One region of the Variovorax humicola genome, then DNA from elsewhere that is predicted to be linked to it. Evidence: predicted binding sites of a transcription regulator. Region 1 holds the regulator's gene; the other holds the start of a gene.

What was found. The regulator sigma-54, encoded in region 1, starts transcription at its own class of promoters, with help from an activator protein. The targets are predictions, from matches to a motif close to TGGCANGNAANCTGCTTT.
Region 2: the regulator sigma-54 is predicted to act here: its motif matches at 1,513-1,530, upstream of fae (formaldehyde-activating enzyme).

Annotation. Positions count from the first base shown of each region.
Region 1 covers NZ_JBBKZV010000024.1:55,720-59,651, reverse strand. Annotated here, with positions in the region: gene lptB (LPS export ABC transporter ATP-binding protein) at 1-309, shown strand, start outside; gene rpoN (RNA polymerase factor sigma-54) at 320-1,906, shown strand; gene WKW80_RS27090 (hypothetical protein) at 2,721-3,545, shown strand; gene WKW80_RS27085 (YjbH domain-containing protein) at 3,646-3,932, shown strand, end outside.
Region 2 covers NZ_JBBKZV010000006.1:47,577-51,508, forward strand. Annotated here, with positions in the region: gene WKW80_RS12480 (sigma-54-dependent Fis family transcriptional regulator) at 1-78, opposite strand, end outside; gene WKW80_RS12485 (dihydroneopterin aldolase) at 293-793, shown strand; gene fae (formaldehyde-activating enzyme) at 933-1,442, opposite strand; gene WKW80_RS12495 (arylsulfatase) at 1,991-3,932, shown strand, end outside.

The DNA.
Region 1 (3,932 bases):
GGCGGCGAACGGCGCCGCGTCGAAATCGCGCGCGCACTGGCCACGCAGCCGCGCTTCATCCTGCTGGACGAGCCTTTCGCCGGGATCGACCCGATTGCCGTGATCGAGATCCAGCGAATCATCGGTTTTTTGAAGAGCCGCGGTATCGGCGTGCTTATCACCGACCACAACGTGCGTGAGACGCTGGGCATCTGCGACCACGCTTTCATCATCAGCGACGGGCATGTGCTGGCACAAGGCACGCCTTCGGAGATCGTCGACAACGCCGAGGTACGCAGGGTGTACCTGGGCGAGCATTTCAGAATGTAGGGGCCTGGGCATGAAGCAAGGCCTTTCGCTGCGCGTATCGCAGCACCTGGCGCTGACGCCCCAATTGCAGCAGTCGATCCGGCTGCTTCAACTGTCGACGCTCGAACTGAGCCAGGAAGTCGAGCAGATGCTCGACGACAACCCGTTCCTCGAGCGCACCGCCGAAGAAGCCGTGCGCGAGGAATTCGGGCTCGAAACCTCCGACGCGCCATCGCCGCGCGACGATGACTTTGCGGCCCCCTCCACTGCCAATGGCGCCGACGGCCCGGTCGCCGCCTCCGCCTCGAACGACGCAGACACCTTGGCCGCCGACACGTCCGCGGACGGCCTCTCCGATGTCGAGCCCGACTGGGGCGGTGACGGCACCGTCGACATGCTGCCCGACGACAGCGAATGGGGTGGCGACGCGCCCGCGCGCGCCAACAACCTCGGCGACGACGAACGCGCCGACGCCACCGAACTGGCGCGCAGCCAGGAGTCGCTGCAGACCTTCCTGCACCGCCAGGCGCTCAGCCTGCGCCTCGGCGAAACCGACCGCGCCGCGCTGAGCTTTCTTATCGAGTCGCTCAACGACGACGGCTACCTCGAGGACTCGCTTCCCGCGCTGGCCTCGGGCCTGGCCGGCGACGACAACGACCAGTTCGACGACCTGGTGCACCGTTTCCAGATGGCGCTGGGCCTGCTGCAAAGCCTGGAGCCGGTCGGCGTGGGTGCGCGCGACCTCGGCGAATGCCTGGCCATCCAGCTGCGCGCGCTGGCCCGTGCCGATGAATCCGAAGACGAGGCACAAATCCGCAATGTCGCCATCGCCATGTGCAAGCTGCCGATGGACCTGCTCGCGCGCCGCGACTTCAGGCGCCTGGCCGCACTCACGCGCAGCAGCGAAGATCTGGTGCGCGCCGCGATGCAGCTCATCGCGCGGCTGGAACCCAAGCCGGGCCGACGTTTCGTGGACGTGGAGCGCAATGTGGTCGTGCCCGACGTGATCGTCACCCGCACCGGTCGCGGCGCCACGCTCAGGTTCCGCGTCATGCTCAATCCCGACGTGATGCCCCGGCTGCGCGTGCACGACATCTACGCCGGCGCGCTGAAGGCGCACAAGGGCGAGGGCAGTCAGGCGCTGTCGCAGCGGCTGCAGGAGGCGCGCTGGTTCATCAAGAACATCCAGCAGCGATTCGACACCATCCTGCGCGTCAGCAACGCCATCGTCGAGCGGCAGAAGAACTTCTTCGTGCACGGCGAACTGGCCATGCGCCCGCTGGTGCTGCGCGAGATCGCCGACGAACTCGGCCTGCACGAATCGACCATCAGCCGCGTGACAACCGCGAAATACATGGCGACGCCCTACGGCACGGTGGAACTCAAGTACTTCTTCGGCTCGGCTCTGGGCACGGAGACCGGCGGCAATGCGTCGAGCACGGCGGTGCGGGCGCTGATCAAGCAGTTCGTGTCCAGCGAGAACATCAAGAAGCCGCTGTCGGACAGCCAGATCTCCGACATGCTGAAAGAGCAGGGTATCGAGTGCGCGCGGCGCACCGTGGCCAAGTACCGCGAGGCGCTGCGGATTGCGCCTGCGAATTTGCGCAAGGCGCTTTAGGGCTTTAGTCAGGCGTCGTTTCGCGGACGTGGCGAGTAGGCCACGTGCGCAACCACATTCAGGCGATCTACGAGAAGCTGCGCGCGGGTCGGCAATGATGGGGGCGGTGCCGCGTGGCGGCGCATCGGCGCCGGCCGGGTTCCAGCGCGCCATGTGCATCTTGCGGTTGATGGCCAGCGCTTCCATGAACTACGGCACCAGCTAAAGGCGCGCGACTTCCACGGCGATGTAGCCGGCGTTCTCGCCGGCCCCGCAGAACAAGATCCAGAGAGCGAATTTCGCGTGGTAGGGGTCGTTCTCGTGGCAAGCATGCTCTCGAACGGAATCTGCGCATCACATTCCGAATTTCACTTTGCCCCGGGGGGCGGCGAACCAGCTTCCCAGCTGAAAGCCATTTATCGCCCTGGGCTGCGAGAAACATCGTGGCCACTGCGCTGTCCTGCTGCTTCACCGGCTCATAGGCGGCCAGCATCTAGGGCGACTCGCCGGCGTTCGCCGCACGCTCGCCTATATGTGGGCACGCGCCACCGCGGCCCTGACCATCCGGCCTGATCGGCGCTCCACCAAGTCACGAGTTCGTGTGAGCAGTTGCGCACAGGTCATATTTCATCGCAACATCAAAAACGTTAACTGTTGTTAACTATAGTGTATTGACTGTTGTTAACACTCATCTGTGGCGAACTGTGACTATTCGCACGAGCGATTTCTGCTTCGTTTCATAAAATTCGCTTCGACATGCTGCTGAAGCTCGGCGCCCCTGGCGGCCACAAAACAATCAGCTGATCGCACCGCACCTTCTTCGGTGCAGTGGCATGTGCGGTCCCTCACCAACGCGCTGCGGCGTTTTCTACTTAAATCTCTGATGAAAAATCTTGCGAAACCGATCGGCGTCAAACTTCTTGCATGCGCTGTTGCGCTGGCGAGCCTTGCTGCCTGCGGCGGCGGGGGTGGCGCAGGCGGAGGCTTTCTGCCACTTCCATCGGGTAGCGGTGGCACGACGGTCACGGGGACTGCGGGCGGTCCGCCGATGCTCGTCGGCGCAGCCGTTTCGATGACCTGCGCCAACGGCGCGACGCTGACCGGCGCGACCACCGGCCTTGGCGGCTATATCACCAATGCGGCCGTACTTGCCTATCCGTGCGTTGGCACGGCGACGCTCGGAGCGCTGTCGTATCGCGGAGCTCTGTTCGCCGGCACGGTTGCCAACTTCACGCCAATGACCGACATGATGGTCGAAGTCATGCTGGCGGCTTCGGCTACCGGCGCTGCCTCGATGGCCATGGGCGAATTCTTGGCCAAGATTGGCAAGGATGGCACGTTTGCCAGCAACGTGGCGGCAGCCGCTCCCAGCTATCGCGCAACGGTGCTCGACGTCATGAAGGCTCAGCTCATGGCCAACGGCAAGACGGAAGCTGAAGCCGATGCCATCTTGCAGCCCGCGCGCACGCGGAACTTCGACGCTCAGAGCTTCGTCATCGGTTCGGACCTCGACAAGGTCCTCGGCAATTCCGCAGCGGTATTGCAAAACACTGACGGTTCGGTCAAGGCCTCGGTCCTGACGCCCGTGAAGGCCGCAGGCGACGCACTGCCACTGCCGGCGAGCGGTGCTACCGGCGGCACAGGCACTTCGGGCGGCTAAGCCAAGAGGCGCAAGCGGGCGCAAAAGAGCAGTCGAAAGACTGCCCTTTGCTCCGCCGTGTCTGGCGGGCGCGTTTTGACTTACCGATTCAAGAAAATCAATGGGACGGGAATACCAAGTGGGCGCGGGCCTGGCCCTGCTGGCCCTGGCCGCGCAGTCGGCCCTCGCGCAACATGACACGACGCTGAGCGGTGCAGGCTTCACGGGCTTGTCGGTCACGCCGACGGCCCAACTCCTGCGCCGCGGCACGATGGGTCTCGCCTACGAGAGCCAGGTCGCCGGTGCGCCGTCCGCAGGTCGCTACGGCACGAGCGGCCACAACTTCGTGGCTGGCTTCGGGGTGCTGCCCAACCTCGAGATCTCCGGCCGCATGGCCGCGAATACGCT
Region 2 (3,932 bases), on a different contig from region 1:
CCCACCGCGCACCACTTCCAGAACACGATCGGCGTGGGAATCCGCCGAACGTCCCGAATTACGCAGCGTCAGCGCCATCGAGGTCTCCACCCGGCGCCGATTGGCGCCGGTTCATTGATTTTGGAGCGCAGTGACCACCGAACGCAACGGGGTGTGCACGGGTGCGCGCCGAACGCCCGGTCGCACAAAGCGGCAGTGGGTGGCCCGCATTTTGCAAACCGGGGGTACATATGGGGGGATCATCTCGCAGGGAATTCCTCCCAGGCGGCACGATCCTCCCGGACGAAAGAGCATGCTGAACCCCACCAATCCGTCGATTCGCCCACCTTCGACTGCCTCCGCGCAGATGCCGGATCTGTCCGCGATGGACGTGATATTCATCGAGGGATTCGTCGGCGATACGGTGATCGGCATCCACGAGACCGAGTTGCACCGCACACAGCCGCTGGTCATCGACGTGCACATGGGCCTGCCGCGTGCACGGGCCTGCGACACCGACCGCATCGTCGACACCATCGACTACGGTGCCGTCTGCGAGCGGTTGCGCCGCCTGATGGCCGAGCACAAGCTGCAGTTGCTGGAGGCCTTCGCTGAAGCCATCGCCGACATCGCGATCGGTGAGTTCGGTGCGAACTGGGTCAGGGTCAAGGTGGTCAAGCCACGAAAATTCAGCGACGTGGCCGCCGTGGGAGTGCAGATCGAGCGCAGGGCACCGCCGCCCGAAGCGCAGTTCCCGCGCGGTGGCGCCGTGCTGCGCCTGATCGGTTCGGGAATGGTGCCGGGCAAGCGCTGACGAGTCGCCACACTCGCGGCGGCAGACCTGGCCGCGCCATTCGCTGCTCCACACTTCATCGCGCACCGCCCGACACCGCGCCACAGTCCGCCGCGAAGGCCCGGGCCGCTGCCGGCCCCGGGCCGGAGCCTCCTGCGGTTCAGTTCGCCGCGAAAGGATGGCTCACGCTGCCCTTCTTGGCAACCACCTCCGCGGCCGTGGGCGAACCCGCCACCGCGCGCTTGATCGACTCCTTGGTCGCCTGGTAGTTGAAGTCCTGGATCTTCTTGTCGTCATCCGCCTGCCAGTGGATGAACACCCCGCAGCAGATGAACAGGTTGTCCGCTTCGTCCGCCGGAATCGTGCCGTCCTCCACGCAGTCCGCCACCGCCATGGCCACCGCGCGCTGCGCCGGCCCGAACATCTGCACCGCCTGCTTGGCCCCCTTGATCGTCACCTTGTTGAACAGCACCGTCGCCGGCTTGGCCAGCAGGTTCGGCGCAATCACCGCCAGCAGCGAGGTGAAGCCGTCCTTCTGATTGGTCAGCGCGTGCGCGAACGCACTCTCGGCAGGGCTGCCGCGCGGCCCGATGATCAGGTCGATGTGGGCCACTTCATTGCCCTCACCCACCAACGATTCACCCACCATCATGCGATCAATTTTTGCCATGGTCTTCAGTCTCCTGTATGCGTTCCCGGGCACGAGGACACCGGCCCCACTGGCCAGTGCAAGGCTTCGGATATCACGTTCCGTGCCACCCGGGATCGGGTTGGCGGCGGTCGCTTGCGCGGAGCAGATGAACGCAGGCCGATGCGGTCCCCGGGGCGTCGGCAGGCTGCGAAATCCAGATTGGCGCCGAGGCGCTCCGGCCGCGCGCATGGCCGCCAGCGTCTGCGCCGCAGTGATGACAGTGTGTACCGCGGCCCCGGATGAACCCGAACAATGTGTGAGCCCGCTCCGGCGCCGCGTCGGGGACATCGTCGCCGACTCTGCAGCGTCCGAACGCAGTGGCCCCGGGCTCGTCGTCATGAATGGCACGGCGAGAGGGGCAGGTCACTGTGGGGCTACAACGTAGGTATCGTCAGCGTTGAAATTTCCTGTGGCGGGTGCGCCGTGTTCCGAGTACGCTCGTTGCGTCGAGCAGATGGGAGGGACCAAGGAGCGGGCGCATCCGTGATGTGAATTCGCTTCATCGATTCAATCGAGGAGTGAATCTCATGAGCGAACAAGCCAAGCTGAAGGGCCCGGTTTCGGACGATGGGCGGATTCGTACCCATCTGCCGATGCGCAACACGGCCAGACCTGGGCTCATCACCTACGACGCCAAGGACCCAGACACCCACTTTCCGCCGATCGACCAGTTGCGTCCGCCCAAGGGCGCGCCCAACGTACTGATCGTCCTCATCGACGATGCCGGCTTTGGCTCGGCAAGTGCCTTCGGCGGCCCTTGCCAGACCCCGAACGCGGAGAAGCTGGCCGCAGCCGGCCTGAAGTTCAACCGCTTCCATACCACCGCGCTTTGCTCGCCGACGCGACAGGCCCTGCTGACCGGCCGTAACCACCATTCCTGCGGCATGGGCGGCATCACCGAGATCGCCACGGGCGCGCCGGGCTACAGCTCTGTGCTTCCCAACTCCATGTCGCCCCTGGCCCGCACTCTGAAACTCAACGGCTACTCCACCGCGCAATTCGGCAAGTGCCACGAGGTACCGGTGTGGGAGACGAGCTCGGTCGGCCCCTTCGACGCCTGGCCGACGGGCGGCGGCGGCTTCGAGTATTTCTACGGTTTCATCGGGGGCGAAGCCAACCAGTGGTATCCGAGTCTTTATGAAGGCACCAACCCGGTCGAGCCGAAGAAGACGCCCGAGGAGGGCTATCACCTGATGGAGGACATGACCGACAAGGCGATGGCCTGGATCGGGCAGCAGAAGGCGCTGGCACCCGACAAGCCCTTCTTCGCCTACTTCGCGCCCGGTGCCACGCACGCGCCCCATCACGTACCCAAGGAGTGGGCCGACAAGTACAAGGGCAAGTTCGACCAAGGATGGGACAAGCTGCGCGAGGAAACCATTGCCCGGCAGAAGGCGCTGGGCGTGGTCCCGGCCGATTGCGAGCTCACCGCGCGGCACGCTGAAATCCCGGCATGGGACGAAATGCCCGAAACGATGAAGCCGATCCTGCGTCGGCAGATGGAGGTGTATGCGGGCTTCATGGAGTTCACCGACCACCATGTCGGTCGCCTGCTCGACAGCCTTGGGAAGCTCGGCATCCTGGACGACACGCTCGTCTACTACATCGTTGGCGACAACGGCGCCTCCGCCGAGGGCACGCTGAACGGAGCCTACAACGAGATGGCCAATTTCAACGGACTCGCCGCCCTCGAGACGCCCGAGTTCCTGATGGCGCGCTACGACAAGCTCGGCGGACCGGAGTCGTACAACCACTATGCAGTGGGCTGGGCCCACGCCATGAACACCCCCTACCAATGGACCAAGCAGGTGGCTTCCCACTGGGGCGGCACGCGCAACGGCACGATCGTCCATTGGCCGAAAGGGATCGAAGCCAAGGGTGAGATGCGCTCGCAGTTTCATCACGTGATCGACATCGCGCCGACGATCCTCGAGGCAGCGGGCCTGCCCCAGCCGGTTGAGGTCAACGGCGTGGCACAAGACCCACTCGAGGGCGTCAGCATGCTGTACACCTTCAACGACGCGAACGCGGCCGAGCGGCACGAGACGCAGTACTTCGAGATGTTCGGCAACCGCGGCATCTATCACAAGGGCTGGACCGCGGTCACCAAGCATGGGACGCCGTGGGTCCTCGTCGGCCGCAAGACAGTGCCGCTCGACGACGATGTCTGGGAGCTCTACGACACGAGCAAGGACTGGAGCCAGGCCCGTGACCTGTCCAAGCAGATGCCCGAGAAGCTGCATGATCTGCAGCGCCTGTGGCTGATCGAGGCCACACGCTACAAGGTATTGCCCGTCGACGATCGGGTGGTCGAGAAGATGAACCCCGACACCGCGGGCCGGCCCGTCCTGATCAGGGGAAAGACGCAGTTGCTGTTCGGCGGCATGAGCCGGCTGTCGGAGAACTGTGTTCTGAACCTCAAGAACAAGTCCCACTCCGTCACCGCCCAGGTCGAGGTGCCCGGCTCAG